2 regions of the Peribacillus sp. S4 genome follow, and region 2 is predicted to be linked to the other one. Evidence: riboswitches for the same ligand, from Rfam matches in the RefSeq annotation. Region 2 holds a riboswitch; the other holds the start of a gene.
The links. Region 2 has a riboswitch for S-adenosylmethionine ahead of mtnK (S-methyl-5-thioribose kinase). Riboswitches for the same ligand answer to the same signal wherever they lie in the genome.
Positions count from the first base shown of each region.

Region 1: linked by a shared signal. The riboswitch ahead of ACJ9PY_RS24135 (5-methyltetrahydropteroyltriglutamate--homocysteine S-methyltransferase) and the one ahead of mtnK (S-methyl-5-thioribose kinase) in region 2 are both predicted to bind S-adenosylmethionine.

Region 1 covers NZ_CP175708.1:5,025,881-5,033,840, reverse strand. Annotated here, with positions in the region: gene ACJ9PY_RS24145 (CaiB/BaiF CoA transferase family protein) at 1-606, shown strand, start outside; gene ACJ9PY_RS24140 (hypothetical protein) at 862-1,392, shown strand; gene ACJ9PY_RS24135 (5-methyltetrahydropteroyltriglutamate--homocysteine S-methyltransferase) at 1,537-2,640, opposite strand; SAM riboswitch class I at 2,948-3,049, opposite strand; gene ACJ9PY_RS24130 (hypothetical protein) at 3,103-3,624, shown strand; gene ACJ9PY_RS24125 (glycerol-3-phosphate responsive antiterminator) at 3,791-4,339, shown strand; gene ACJ9PY_RS24120 (MIP/aquaporin family protein) at 4,567-5,391, shown strand; gene glpK (glycerol kinase GlpK) at 5,413-6,903, shown strand; gene ACJ9PY_RS24110 (hypothetical protein) at 7,217-7,501, shown strand; gene ACJ9PY_RS24105 (glycerol-3-phosphate dehydrogenase/oxidase) at 7,516-7,960, shown strand, end outside.
Region 2 covers NZ_CP175708.1:3,184,568-3,192,527, reverse strand. Annotated here, with positions in the region: gene deoD (purine-nucleoside phosphorylase) at 1-640, shown strand, start outside; gene ACJ9PY_RS15015 (S41 family peptidase) at 921-2,381, shown strand; gene ACJ9PY_RS15010 (LCP family protein) at 2,495-3,382, shown strand; gene mtnA (S-methyl-5-thioribose-1-phosphate isomerase) at 3,557-4,603, opposite strand; gene mtnK (S-methyl-5-thioribose kinase) at 4,618-5,820, opposite strand; SAM riboswitch class I at 5,899-6,052, opposite strand; gene ACJ9PY_RS14995 (carbon-nitrogen family hydrolase) at 6,124-6,906, opposite strand; gene ACJ9PY_RS14990 (pyridoxal phosphate-dependent aminotransferase) at 7,006-7,960, shown strand, end outside.

The DNA of each region.
Region 1 (7,960 bases), 1.8 Mb from region 2:
ATCGGAATATTATCTGCAGTCATTCACAGGGAAAGAACAGGATTCGGCCAAGCCATCGACATCAGCATGACCGACTGCAGTTTTGCCTTGAATGCCATATCCGCACCTCTGAATTTACAAGGTGGCCTTGAACTTGAACCAGAAAAACTGATGCTGAACGGAGGGTCTTTTTATGACTTTTACGAAACGAAAGATGGACGCTATTTTTCGGTAGGCAGCCTTGAGCCCCCTTTTCGAAAAGCATTATGTGAAGCGATCGGTGCACCCGAATTATATGAGCTGAGCATGAAAAGCGATGAAGAAAGCGGAATCAGGTTTAAAACGGCCGTCCGGCTGGCTTTCCTTGAAAGAGATTTTCATGAATGGCAGGAGTTATTCGCTGAATTCGAGGCCTGCGCAGAACCAGTGCTGACTTTCACCGAAGCGGCCGAGCATCCCCAATTGAAGGAGAGGGGAATGATCGTCGAGGTTCCTGACGGAAAAGGGAATGTCCAGAGGCAAATCGCCTGCCCGATCAAAACATCGGTTTTCACCCCTGGATATAAACATGCAGGCTTGGAGCCAGGACAAAACAACGCAGAAATCCTTCGCACCCCCAATCGCTAAATAAAGATGTAAAGGCTATCGCTTTTCCGAGTTTTTTGGAAGGTGATAGCCTGTTTTTTTTGAATGCCGGAAAAAGCAGGGGGAGGGTCGATATGATCGTTCGAAGTTCGAAGGTCGAAGTGAAGCGGAAGGAGAATAATTATCCTCTTATCATTTGTGGAAAGCAACATATTACCACTGTGAAAATTTACTAGTTATAACCAGTGTGGGCAGGGTATCAGAGTAGCATCCTGGTAAGGAGGGGGTTAGTTAAATATGTTTGGTCTCTCTGATATCATTAAATTTCTATTTTCCTTTTTTTTGATCATGCCGATCGTTACGCTGATACATTTGAGCGGGCATATTTTCTTTGTTACGCTCTTTGGGGGATCAGAAAAGAAAATCTTGATCGGTTGTGGCAATAAACTTTTCGCCTTTCGGAACATAGAGGTGAGGAAATATTATTTTTGGAATGGGACTTGCGAGTTCAAGGGATTGAAACATGATAATCGATTGACGAATACGCTGATATATTTAGGGGGGGCTATCTTTAATTTAGTCAGCATGCTGATCATATATAGCTTAGTGTATCAGAATATCCTGGACAGCTCGGTGATCTGGTATCAATTCATCTATTTTTCTTTCTACGTTATGTTTTTCTCCTTGTTTCCGATGTATTTCTCGGACGGATCGCCTAGTGATGGGAAGGCTGCGGAATTGGCCTTGAGGAACAAGCTGGAAGATAGGGTGACGGATGATATATTCGTGAAGAAAATGGAGGAGGAGGAGGATGATAGCTGCAAGTAAAAAGGGAACGTCCAGATGGTCGTTCTTTTTTTTGTTTGCTTTCAGTTTTAGGGTTATAAGAATAAACCTAATCGGCACGCTTATATTGAAGCCGATTAGGTTGTTTGAATCCCGTAAATAAGTTTTAAAGTCTCCGTAAAATAATCATTCCCATACTTCTTTTGCTATATCAACGACGAATTTCAGCTTTTCCCATTGCTGTGCTTCGGTTAGCTTGTTGCCGTGATGGGTGGAGGCGAAGCCGCATTGAGGGCTTAAGCATAATTGTTCGAGCGGAACGAAGTGCGATGCTTCTTTAATGCGTGCCTTAACAGCTTCCTTGTCCTCGATTTCTCCATTTTTTGAAGTGACGGCACCCAGTACGACCCGTGCACCGCCATTTGGAATGTATTCCAATGGTTTGAAATCCCCTGAGCGTTGATCATCATATTCCAAGAAGAATCCATCCACTTTTTCTTTTGCCAATAAAGTTGGGGCGATACGGGCATAGCTTCCTTCAAACGCCCATGTCGACTGGTAGTTTCCGCGACATAGATGGGTAGTGACGATAAGGTCTTCTGGTTTGCCTTCCAATGCTCCGTTAATGACCCGAAGTGCAAGATCAATTAATTGTTCCCTCGTATATTTTCCATCTTTGAACTGGAAATCCGGAGCTGAAAGTCTGGCAATATATACATCATCCAATTGAAGATAACGCACACCTGCTTCATAAAAGGCTTTCAAAGCATGCTGATAGGCGTTGATGATATCATTTGCATAGTCTTCAATATCAGGGTAGACGTCTTCATTATGAATGCCTGCAGCAAATAATTGATTCGGACTGGGGATTGTTTGCTTGGCAACGGCACGTCCGTTCACGATTTTGTTCAATTCAATGAAATCACGAATGAAGGGATGTTCAGGGTTGAATGAAACCTTCCCGGTATTGCGAACATTATATCTCTCTGTTTCGACACCATCGAATGTGAGGCCTTTTTCAGTTACATATCCCTCGATGCCATTTAAATGTTCGAGGAAGTCAAAGTGCCACCATGTTCGTCTGAATTCACCGTCCGTAACGGCCTCTAAACCAACTTCGATTTGTTTATCGACGATCCGATTGATTTCTTCAGTTTCAATTTCACGAAGCCTCTCAGCTGAAATGGTACCTTCCTTAAAGTCCTTCCTGGCAATATGTAAACGTTCCGGTCTTAATAAACTTCCGACGTGGTCCGCCCTGAATGGTGCTTTCGTTAATGTGATTGACATGTTGATTCCTTCTTTCCTTTTAAAAATATAGGCTCTTTTCGTAAAGATTGTTGTTTTTAAACGAAACTATTTAAGGTTGATTGGAGCGGAAGTGCGAGACTCCTGCGGGAGCAGCGGGAGAGGTGAGACCCCACAGGCGTTTACGCCGAGGAGGCTCACCGCCCGCCCCGCGGAAAGCGAGCATCTTGAGGGGAAATCAACCACAACCCACTACCTGGTAAATAGCAACAAAGTATGTGAAAACAGCCAAAATAAAAAACCTCTTCTTAAAAATAAGAAGAGGTGTTGGCAACAAAGCTATATACTCTTCTTATCTTCAAGTTTTTACACTTCTGGAATTAGCACAGTACAAGATCGGTCTGTTGCTGAGGCATCAAAGGGCCAGTCCCTCCACCTCTCTGGATAAGAGTTGTCTATTAAATTAACTATGACTATACAGGTAGTTTTTATGAAGGTCAAGGGGTGGAGCTGGAATATTTCGAATATACCGTTTATTATCCGGGCTGGAATGTTAACGGCATCAGGGAATCCGGCATATGCTTTGAGTGGGGAGGGAATGCAAGGATGAGTCCATTCAAAAATGGCATACCGATTACGGTAACTGAAGCCATGATAGAGAGAATCATAAAAATGAAATCATCTGATCAGGATATTAAAGTCGAAATTACGCCAAAGCATATTGTGCTTTCCGGAACGATGGAAGTGAAAAAAATGCTGTTTAAGAAAAACGTAGCTTTCCGGATTACATTAAAACCGGTTCATGTGGAAAAAAGAACGATTTCATTTGAATTAGTCGAAATGGAACCAATTGACAGGGATTTCATCAACAAAAGGATATTTAACAGACCGCCATTTTTTGAATATGAAAAAAGAACGATCAAAATGAATGTTAATGCTTGGAGCATCGTGAGAAAAATTCCAATTGGCACAATTAAATCGTATGAACTCGTCGAAGGTGCATTGAAAATGAAACTCTCTTTATGATTCAAGGGGATATTTTACATATATCCTTTGCCGCAATCTATAAAGGGTGTGAAAGGTATGATAGTGTTAAGGTTACATGGTTCATGAAAAAATGTGTTTGATAAATCAAGTTCTTTAAAATATACTAAATGACTTGAAGTTTTGAGTTTTTCTGGGAATGAGGAGGATGATGATGGATCAGAAGATTTTGCCTGCTTCAGCAAGCATGAAGGATTTTGAAAGATTTCTAGAAAGTTCCTATGAAATAGGTGTGTTTCTTGATTTGCATATCTCACAATTGAAAAATGTAAGTATGATGGCAAAGCAGCATAATAAGAAAATGATTTATCATGTCGATTTGATCCATGGCATAAGAAGTGATGAGTACGCGACAGAATTCATTTGTCAGGAATATAACCCCTATGGGCTGATTTCGACTAAATCAAGCGTTATATTGAAGGCGAAGCAAAAGGGGGTCATTGCCATCCAGCGAATCTTTTTAATAGACTCACATGCGCTTGAGAAAAGTTATAAGCTGGTGCAGAAAACCAAGCCGGATTATATCGAAGTATTGCCGGGCGCCATGCCATGGATGATAAAAGAAGTGAAGGAACGATTGCAGACACCGATTTTTGCAGGCGGCCTCATACGTACTTCGGATGAAGTCCTGAATGCCCTTGATGCCGGCGCCTCGTCAATCACCACTTCAAAAACTGAATTATGGGATATCGTCTAATAGGGAAAAATTGAAAAAAATTACAGAATAATAGATTAATTTTTCACAAAATATTGACAGCGTTTTCATAACCTAGTATATTTTACAGTACAAGTTAATATATGTGACGGAGACTAGGAGATTCACAACAGATCTATTCATAATTTTTTTTATGAATATAGTTCTGCTGTGGATCTCCTTTTATTTGTTGGCAAGGTTTAAAAAATTATCAGGGGAGGGGTTTTATCATGACTCCATTTTGGGGAGAAGTGTTAGGCACGATGATTTTAGTTTTATTCGGAGCAGGTATTGGGGCAGGTTCATCCTTAAAGGGTTCTTATGCAAAAGATGCCGGCTGGATCGTTATCACGATTGCGTGGGGATTGGCGGTTACCATGGGTGTTTTTGCAGTGGGTTCCATAAGCGGGGCGCATTTAAACCCGGCGGTCACAGTAGGTTTTGCCATTATTGGAGAATTTCCATGGAGTGATGTGCCCGGTTACATCGTTGCCCAGATGATTGGCGCGATACTCGGCGCAACTCTAGTATTCCTGCACTATTTGCCACACTGGAAAGCTACGGATGATCCAGGGGCGAAGCTTGGTGTATTCGCGACTTCACCTGCAATCCCGCACACATTTTCAAATCTATTAAGTGAGATGATTGGAACTTTCATCCTTATTCTTGGTCTATTATTTATAGGGGCCAATAATTTTACAGAGGGTCTAAACCCATTCGCAGTCGGGTTATTGATTGTCGTGATCGGGATGTCACTTGGGGGAACAACAGGATACGCCATTAACCCGGCCCGCGACCTGGGGCCGCGCATCGCTCACTTTTTGCTGCCGATACCTGGTAAAGGAAATTCCAACTGGGGCTATTCATGGATTCCGGTCATTGGACCGATTGTAGGGGGTTCACTTGGTGCCGTTTGTTATAAAGCATTCTTCATGGGGGAAATAACGGCAGGATTTTGGTCTGTTATGGGTGCAAGCCTGGTACTATTGATAGTAGCCTATGCTTTTGGTAAAAAACAGTCACATGAATTGGATAGCAGAAATATCGCTAGTTAATTAAAAGGAGGGGCATACACAATGGAAAAATACATTTTATCATTAGATCAAGGAACAACAAGTTCGAGGGCGATTTTATTTAATGAAAAGGGGGAAATCGTCCATTCCTCCCAAAAGGAATTCACACAGCATTTCCCTAAACCAGGCTGGGTTGAGCATAACGCCAATGAGATTTGGGGGTCGATCCTGGCGGTGATCGCCGGTGTACTATCTGAATCCAGTGTAAAGCCAGAGCAAATTGCCGGTATCGGGATCACCAACCAGCGTGAAACGGCAGTCGTTTGGGATAAGGAAACAGGTACGCCTGTCTATAATGCGATTGTATGGCAGTCCAGGCAAACAAGTGGAATCTGTGATGAGTTGAAGGAAAAGGGACTTAATGATTTATTCCGGGATAAAACGGGATTGTTGATAGATGCCTATTTTTCCGGAACGAAAGTGAAGTGGATCCTCGATAATGTGGAAGGGGCACGGCAAAAGGCGGATGAAGGCAAGCTGTTATTCGGTACCATCGATACTTGGCTGATCTGGAAGCTATCAGGAGGCAAGGCTCATGTAACGGACTATTCCAATGCATCCCGGACATTGATGTACAATATCCATGAACTGAAATGGGATGAAGAACTGCTTGAGATATTGACTGTACCAAAGTCGATGCTGCCGGAAGTGAGGCCTTCCTCTGAGGAATATGCACGTACGATCGAATATCATTTCTTCGGCCAATCGATTCCGATCGCCGGGGCAGCCGGTGATCAGCAGGCAGCATTATTCGGCCAAGCCTGCTTTAATGAAGGAATGGCTAAAAATACGTATGGAACAGGCTGTTTCATGCTCATGAATACAGGAACCAAGGCTGTCAGCTCCGAACACGGACTATTGACGACCCTTGCTTGGGGCTTGAATGGGAAGGTCGAATATGCACTGGAAGGCAGTATATTCGTAGCTGGCTCCGCCATCCAATGGCTGCGCGATGGCCTGCGGATGCTGCATGATGCCAAGGACAGTGAGGACTATGCAAAACGGGTGGAAAGTACGGATGGAGTATATGTGGTACCAGCTTTCGTAGGACTTGGAACTCCATATTGGGACAGCGAAGTGCGGGGAGCCGTTTTTGGTTTGACGCGCGGCACATCAAAAGAACATTTCATTCGCGCCACACTTGAATCACTTGCGTATCAAACGAAGGATGTCCTTGATGCAATGGAGGCGGATTCAGGAATCGAGCTACAAACATTAAGAGTGGATGGCGGGGCAGTCAAGAATGACTTCTTGATGCAATTCCAGGGCGACTTATTACGTGTGCCCGTCGAGAGGCCGACCATAAACGAAACTACTGCATTAGGTGCTGCATACCTAGCCGGCCTTGCTGTCGGGTATTGGAAGGATCAAGAAGAAATCTCCCGGCAATGGGCGGTGGACAAAACCTTTGAACCATCCATGGAAGAGCAAGAAAGTGAAAAATTATATGAAGGCTGGAAGAAAGCCGTACATGCCGCTATGGCATTTAAATAAAAAACAACATGAATTCTTTCTCAAATGAGCTGGAGTATGCTATAATGAAATCAAGTTAATAACTCGGCCGGAGAACAGGAGAGACCATGAATGCGTTATCGTTAATTCGATAATGTGCATTTATGGTCTCTTTTTTTGTTTTTAACGGCAGATTAGGGATATTAATATCTATATAACTTATGCGAACAAATGAACCAATTGAATATAATGACCGAATTCACGGTAAACGCAGAATTCACGAGTAAACCGTGAGAATTCACGAGTAAACCGTGTAAATTCACGAGTAAATGGAGCGAATTCACGAGTAAATTGTGTGAATTCACGAGTAAACGTAGAATTCACGATTAAAAGTGGAGAATTCACGAGTAAACCGCGCGAATTCATGAGTAAACCGTGTAAATTCACGAGTAAATGGAGCGAATTCGCGAGTGAACGCAGAATTCAGAGTAAAAGTGCAGAATTCACGAGTAAACCGTGTGAATTCACGAGTAAATCGTGTAAATTCACGAGTAAACCGCGCGAATTCATGAGTAAAAGTGCAGAATTCACGAGTGGACAGCGCCAATTCATACAAAAAACAATAGAATGCAATACTTAAAGGAGGAGTCAGGCATGAGGTTTTCAAATATATATCGGGAAGAAACGGTCGAAACTCTGAAAAAAGAGAAATTTGATGTGGTTGTCATTGGTGGGGGAATTACCGGTGCAGGGATCGCTCTGGATGCAACGACCCGTGGGATGAAAGTGGCTTTGGTTGAAATGCAGGATTTTGCTGCTGGTACTTCAAGCCGCTCGACAAAACTTGTTCATGGCGGATTGCGGTATTTGAAGCAATTTGAAATAAAAATGGTTGCCGAGGTTGGTAAAGAGCGAGAAATCGTATATGAGAATGGACCGCATGTGACCACGCCGGAATGGATGCTGTTACCGATGCATAAAGGAGGCACCTTCGGGAAATTCAGTACTTCGATTGGGCTTCGGGTCTATGATTTCCTTGCAGGGGTTAAAAAATCTGAACGCAGGAAAATGCTTTCGGCAGATGAAACATTAAAACGGG
Region 2 (7,960 bases):
GTTGCGTGCAAAATATATTGCTGAAACATTTTTAGAGGATGCTAAACTTTATAATGAAGTTCGTAACATGTTTGGATATACAGGGACATATAAAGGAAAACGAATTTCTGTACAAGGTACAGGCATGGGTGTCCCATCCATTTCGATTTACGTGAATGAATTGATGAATAGCTATAATGTCCAGAAGTTGATTCGTGTGGGAACTGCAGGAGCGATTCAAAAAGATGTAAAAGTCAGGGATGTGATCCTTGCCATGAGTGCTTCCACCGATTCCCAAATGAACCGCATGACTTTCGGCGGGGTGGACTTTGCCCCGACCGCGGATTTCGAATTACTTAGAAAAGCTTATGACGCCGGCACGGCAAAGGGCTTGCAATTGAAGGTCGGTAATGTATTTACGGCCGATCAGTTTTATAACGATAATAGTGAATTGGAAAAATGGGCAAAATACCAAATACTTGCGATAGAAATGGAATCAGCGGCCCTTTACACGCTTGCTGCTAAATTTGGACGCCAAGCTTTATCCGTATTGACCATTTCCGATCACATTTTAACTGGTGAGGAAACGTCGGCGGATGAGCGCCAGTCAACCTTTAACGAAATGGTTGAAGTGGCATTGGAAGCAGCTATCCAGGACTGATAATTTTATGTAAATGACAGGCGGGTGACCAGGAATAAGTGATGCTGTATAATAGCATGTTGGATACAGGCTCATTTGTTCCAGGTATCCGCATTTTTGTAATATCAGGAGATGCCAGTTGTCCTTGGAGCATTCTCCATGATTTGAAGTTTTTTAAAAAATACATATGGCTATAAGTTGTTATTTTTGATAACTATTATTTTTCGATTGGCAAGAAAGCTGATAAAATAGGAATGAAATCGTTTATATCGTCATGAAGAATGAAAGTGGTGAGGCTTCAGTGGAAGAAGAAAATCAAAAACAGACAAAAGAGGCAGGGAAATTCATAAAAATAAAGAAGTTTACGTTCATTATGGGGATTTTCTTAGTCATATTTCTAACTGCAGGGATTACTACAATAGCCTTGACCTTTGGAGATAAAAAAGTAGAGTCATTAGCACCGGATAAGCATGCGGAATTTGAAAAGCTGTATTCTACATACGATAAGATAAAAGATGACTATTATGAAGAGGTTGATGAAGAAAAGCTGGTTGACGGCGCAATTAATGGAATGATCAAATCATTGGATGATCCCTATTCTGCTTATATGGATAAAAAGGAAGCATCGAGTTTCCGTGAGAGCATCTCTTCATCTTTTGAAGGAATCGGTGCTGAGATTCAGGAGCAGGATGGACAAATCATGGTGGTCTCACCGATAAAAGGATCCCCAGCAGAAAAAGCAGGGGTAAAACCGAATGACATCATATTAAGTGTGGACGGTAAAAGTGTTGAAGGACTCAGCTCTTCTGAAGCTGTCCTGAAAATCAGGGGCGAAAAGGGAACGAAAGTGGATTTATCCATCTCAAGAGCTGGTGAGTCGGAACCGATTGAGCTCACCATTAAACGGGACACAATTCCGATTGAAACGGTATATGCGGAAATGCTTGATGATGGAGTTGCAAAAATTCAAGTGACCAGTTTTTCCGAACATACAGTCCAAGAGTTGAAAACGGCGCTTGAAGAAATGTCGAAGAAGGACATGAAGGGTCTCGTATTGGATCTGCGAGGAAACCCAGGAGGACTTCTTGATCAAGCAATAGAAATGGCAAGCCTGTTCATACCTAATGGGAAAGTGGTCCTTCAAGTTGAGGATCGCAGCGGGAAAAAAGATGTCTATAAATCGGAGAATGATGGAGAACTGAAAATCCCGGTAGTCGTGTTGATTGATGATGGAAGTGCCAGTGCTTCTGAGATCGTTGCAGCGGCTGTCAGTGAGTCTGCGGACATTCCATTGATCGGTGTCAAGTCATTTGGGAAAGGGACAGTGCAGCAAGCCAAAGACTTTAAAGATGGATCTAACTTCAAATATACGGTAGCTAAATGGTTGACTCCTGAAGGCAATTGGATTCATAAAAAAGGGATCAAGCCGGATATTACTGTGAAGCTTCCTGATTATGCCAGCCTTCCGTACATTTCGCCTGATAAGGAATTGAAAGCATCCGATTCTTCGAGTGAAGTGAAAGCAGCTGAAGAGATGCTGAAGGAAGCAGGCCATGATCCAGGGAAGATAGATGGATTCTTCGATGAAGCAACCAAGAATGCGGTCACAGCATTCCAAAGGGAACAAAAAATTAAAGAAACCGGCACCATTAAGGATGATACTACCGTGAAATTGATGCAGGTCATCCAGGAGAAAATCCTTAAGAACGACACACAAGTGAAAAAGGCAGTGGAAGTATTAAAGAAAGAAATCAATAAATGATTTTGATTGAAAAGCCTGTCAGCGGTTATCGTTGGCAGGCTTTTTTTTCGTTTCATGCATAGAATTCCAAAATTAGGCAGAGAATAGGGGTAATTTTCCGATGAGGTGAGGTAATGAAAGAAAAGGTATTGTTCATATATCTATTGGTCTTGATTCTGGCAGGCTGCATCTATGCCCCTTTACCCAAACAAAATGGAAATGAAGGTACGGAAAAAAAACTAACCAATGAAGAGACTAAGGAAAGCGATAAAACATTTCTGTTAATTGGTGTTGACACAAGGGGAGAGCAAAAATCTCGTTCAGATGCGATTATCCTGGCAAAATACTTTCCTGAGCAGGAGAAACTGAAGCTGGCTTCGATTATGCGTGATAGTTATGTGAAAATCCCCGGGAATAAATCAGGATATAACAAAATAAATGCTGCTTATTATTATGGTGGAAGGGAATTGCTCAAGAAAACCATACAGGAAAACTTCGATGTCAAGATCGACCATGTAGCGGTAATCGACTTTAAGGGATTTGTGAAGATGGTGGATTTACTTGCCCCTGAGGGGGTGGCGGTGAATGTGGATCAGGAAATCATAGATGATATGAGCATCCAAGCAAGCGTCGGTAAAAATGTTTTACATGGTGAGGAATTATTGAAATATGTCCGTTTTAGACATGACGATGAAAGTGATTTTGGCAGGGTTGAGCGTCAACAAGAAGTAATGGTTCAATTAAAAACAGCGTTTATAAATCAAATCTCATCCTTCGAAGGTTTGGCAGCCCTTCCTAGTATAATCGAACAAGGACTCTCGTACTTGGATACGGATATTGGACTGAAAACAATAATGGAAATGGGTCCCAAAGCCGTCTTCCATACACCGGACACGGTCGAGACCTTAAGGGTTCCAGTGAAAGGAAGCTTTAAAGATGAAATATATCCCCAGTCCGGAGCCGTTTTGGAAATGGACTGTACCGAAAATAAAAAGGCACTTCAGGAGTTCTTTTCAAAATAATAAGAATGTCCTATGCTCTTTTATTATCGAAGACATCCTAATATTAACTGAAGATGTTCAAATTTAAATATTGTATTATAGACCTCGCAAGAATAATCTTAATACGATCACCTTTAAAAAACGAGAGGGATAAAAAATCCTTCTCGTTTTTTAACACCATAAAAGGAACCTGGATCAATTAACAAAATGCGGAATGTTTTTGAAGAAATCCGGTGTTATGATGCCGTTTTCGGTAATGATGCTTGTAATTAGATGATTCGGTGTAACGTCGAAGGCTGGATTGAAAGTCTTCACGTTTTCCGGAGCGATCCTTACACCTTGAATGAAGGTGATTTCCGTTCCATTCCGTTCTTCGATCGGGATGGATGTGCCGGATTCGATAGAAAGGTCGAATGTGCTTGATGGTGCGGCCACATAAAAGGGGATACCAAAGTGCTTGGCTAATATGGCCAATCCCAACGTCCCGATTTTATTGGCAGTATCTCCATTTGCCGCAATCCTGTCGGCCCCGACGATAATTCCCTTTATTCCTTTCTGGTGAATCGTATGGGCAGCCATATTATCAGAAATTAAAGTGACGTCAACTCCCGCTTGCATCAATTCCCAAGCCGTCAAACGCGCCCCTTGCAGGACAGGCCTTGTTTCACATGCGTACACTTTTAGCGGAAAGTCCCTTTCTTTAGCCAGGTGGAAGGGAGCCAAGGCTGTGCCATACCGAGCCGTGGCGATTCCGCCAGCGTTGCAATGAGTAAGAATGGAATCTCCTCTATTGAATAGGGATAAACCATGTTCCCCGATTTTCCTGCACATTTCTTCATCTTCAGCAAAGATGGCTTTAGCCTCCGATACAAGTGCTTCCTTGGCAGTTGAAATGCTTTGAGCAGCCTGCAAGGTGTTCTCCATCCTCCTTAACGCCCAAAAAAGGTTGACTGCAGTAGGCCGTGAAGAGGCGAGTTTTTCAATATGCCTCGTTACATTTTTCTTGAATTCCCCTAATTCAGCGGTTGTTTCCTTCTTGGCGCCAAGTGCAACACCAAATGCTGCCGTCAGCCCAATTGCTGGGGCACCGCGAACTTTTAATGACAAAATGCTGTCATATACATCATCAACAGAATGAAGTTCAATAAATTCAGTTATGGAAGGAAGGGCTTGTTGATTTAATAATGTAATATGGGTATCATCCCAATGTACCGAATATGGTAAGGGTGCTAGTGTAGTCATGTGCAGGTCTCCTTTTAAATGGTTGAGTAAGATGGCAGTGTCCGTTGCTTCAACGCTTCAATGACGGCTGGAACATCCAATTCTCCCCGTTTTTTAATTAAAAAAGTACCGATTTCCAATGTTGCCGTTTTGGCTGCGATCCTTGTTTCTTTATCTTCAATGACGTTTAAATCGGCTACATGGGAAAGGCCAATGGTTCGCCGAATCAGTTCGCAGCCGGCAAAGCCGAATGCATCTTTTTTGAATTTTGTCAGTAAATAAGGCAGATAACCCTTCACATGGCGGAATGGACTTTTATTTTGGACCTCCCATAATTTGGTGTAAGTTTCTTCAAAGGCATTCCAAAATTCATGAAGGAGCGTGAAAATCTCTTCCTTTCCAGCGCCATTGCGTGTGACTGCCTGAAAGAGAAGATTGGCGGTGTATTGACCAAGATCAAAACCAACTGGCCCATAAAAAGCGAATTCCGGGTCAATAACCTTTGTTTCAGTTACACTTGCAAATATACTTCCAGTATGTAAATCTCCATGAAGCAAGGCTTCCTGCTCGGTTTCAAAGCTTTGCTTCAGCTTGGCGACCTCAAGTATCACTTCTTGATCATTCCATATTTTTTTGGCGGCATCTTTCAATTCCACCTCGAAATCTCCAGGGAGTTCCTCAAAAAATGGATCCGTGAAAATAAAGACCTCAGTGATTTTGCAGAGTTCGGGATTCGTGAAGTGTCGGGCCACCTCCTTTTTCGAAGAGGGTTCTAAATGATAATCGGATGTATAAAATGCCGTCTTCGCAACATACTCACCAATATGCTGTGAAAGCAATGGATATGAATCGCCATCGATCAATCCTTTTCTAACGATTTTCAAGTGCGATAAATCCTCCATGACTGTGATGGCAAGCTGTTCATCCGAATAGTAGACTTGCGGTACGAATTCGGGGCAATAACTTCTGAAATGAATCAGCGCATTCGCTTCAATGGCTGCCCTTTTCAATGTCAGCGGCCAGCTTTCACCAAGTACCTTGGCATAAGGGACCGCTTGTTTGATTATTAGACCTTTGTTTGTGACCGTGTCTGTAATATGAAAAACATAATTTAAGTTTCCATCGCCGATTTCATTACATTTCAAACTTGCATCCGCATTGACCAACCCAAGTTTTTTTGCAAGGGTTATAGCTGTTTCGTTTGTCAATCTCTTAAAATTTGAATGGTTTTGAGTCATTCTTTTCCCCTCCAGATTCAAAATAAGAATAAAAAAGCCTCTTTCATATAGAAAGAGGCAGAAGTTTTGACTTCGGACCTCTTATCTTCCAGAAAATGAATTCTGGTGGAATTAGCACCGTGCTCTGTGGATTTAATAATCCGGCGGAAGATCCGCCCCATTTCACAATGGTATTACAGTCGGTTGCTGGGCTTCATAGGGCCTTTATCCCTCAGCCTGCTCTTGATAAGAGTAAATGTTTTCTGAAATTTTAATCTTCGGGAAAATAATATCAACTTTTTAAATAGTTTGTCAATGGGTAAATTAATAAAAGTCAGGACGGCGATCCTCGAATACAGGTATTTTGTTACGTGCTTCCGTAACTTTGTTGAAGTCCAAAGTGCCTGTCAATAGTTCGTTTCCTTCTCCGGCTTCACTTATGATATTCCCCCATGGATCAATAATCAAGGAATGGCCCGCAAATATATTATTGACATCCGAACCTGTACGATTAACGGCTACAACATAGGCTTGGTTCTCGATGGCACGGCTTATCAATAAGGCTCTCCAGTGATCGAGTCTCGGCTTTGGCCATTCAGCCGTAACGAATAGAACTTCCGCGCCTTGAACGGTATGGGCTCGCTGCCATTCAGGGAAACGAATGTCATAACAAACGAACCCGGCACATATTTTTTCATCAAGGGTAAATAAACCATCTTTTTCACCTGGCTGCAGGAAATGATGTTCATCCATTAATTGAAATAAGTGAAGCTTATCATATTCTTTAATGAGCTTTCCGTGTTTATCGATGATGATCATGGTGTTATAGATTCCCTTGCTTGTTTTTTTCGCAATGGAACCGCCGATGATGTGAAACTGGTGTTTCTGTGCCTGTGTGTTAAGAAATTCAATCGTTTTTTCTGCCTCTTGATCAGCAATATCATTCAGCCTGGTCAAGTCGTATCCGGTTGTCCAAAGCTCTGGTAATATGACGATATCGGGTTCGGACCGAGCTGCTTTTTCCATCCATTGTTCTGCAACCTGAAAATTGATATCTGGTTGCCCGAAAGCTATATCCATTTGAATACAAGCTATTTTCCACTTCATCGTTTAAACCCCCTACATGTAAAAAATGCTTTACAAGACTACGATAAACATATATCATTTGTGACTAGAATTTCAAGAAATTTCAGAGAAGGTGTATAAATGGTGCAATTCGAAAAATCCGGACTGCTTCAGGACCTGCCCAAGCAGTTTTTTGCTTCACTGGTCGCAAAAGTCAATGCAATCACGGAGCAAGGACATGATGTCATTAATTTAGGCCAGGGAAACCCTGATCAGCCGACGCCGGAACATATCATCAAAAGTTTGCAAACTGCCGCTGAAAAAACGATTAATCATAAATATTCGCCATTCCGGGGACATCAATATTTAAAAGATGCTGCTGCCGTCTTTTATGAACGGGAATACGGTGTCAAGCTGGATCCGAATAGTGAAGTGGCGATTCTCTTCGGGGGAAAGGCAGGTCTTGTCGAACTTCCGCAGTGTTTATTGAATCCAGGTGATACAATCCTTGTTCCAGATCCCGGCTATCCGGATTATCTATCCGGTGTTGTTTTAGCCCAGGCAAAGACCGAACTGATGCCCTTGACAGAAGAAAATGATTTTCTTCCGAAATACGATGACATACATAAAGAAGTTCTTGATAAAGCCAAAATGATGTTCTTGAATTATCCGAATAATCCCACAGGCGCTTCTGCAACTGAAAGTTTCTTTGATGAAACCGTCTCCTTTGCAAAAGAACATTCAATTTGTGTGGTCCATGATTTCGCCTATGGGGCGATCGGATTCGACGGAAAAAAACCGATAAGCTTTCTCCAGGCGGAGGGAGCGAAGGATGTAGGAGTTGAAATATACACTCTATCGAAAACATACAATATGGCAGGGTGGAGAGTCGGCTTCGCAGTGGGCAATAAGAGTGTAATAGAAGCTCTTGAACTATTACAAGACCATCTTTATGTGAGTCTTTTCCCGGCGATACAAGAAGCTGCGGCAAGCGCTTTGCTTGACTCACAGACCTGTGTAGAGCAGTTAGTGCAAATGTACGAGGGGCGAAGGAATGTTTTCATTGAGGGATTGAGGTCCATCGGATGGGAAGTCA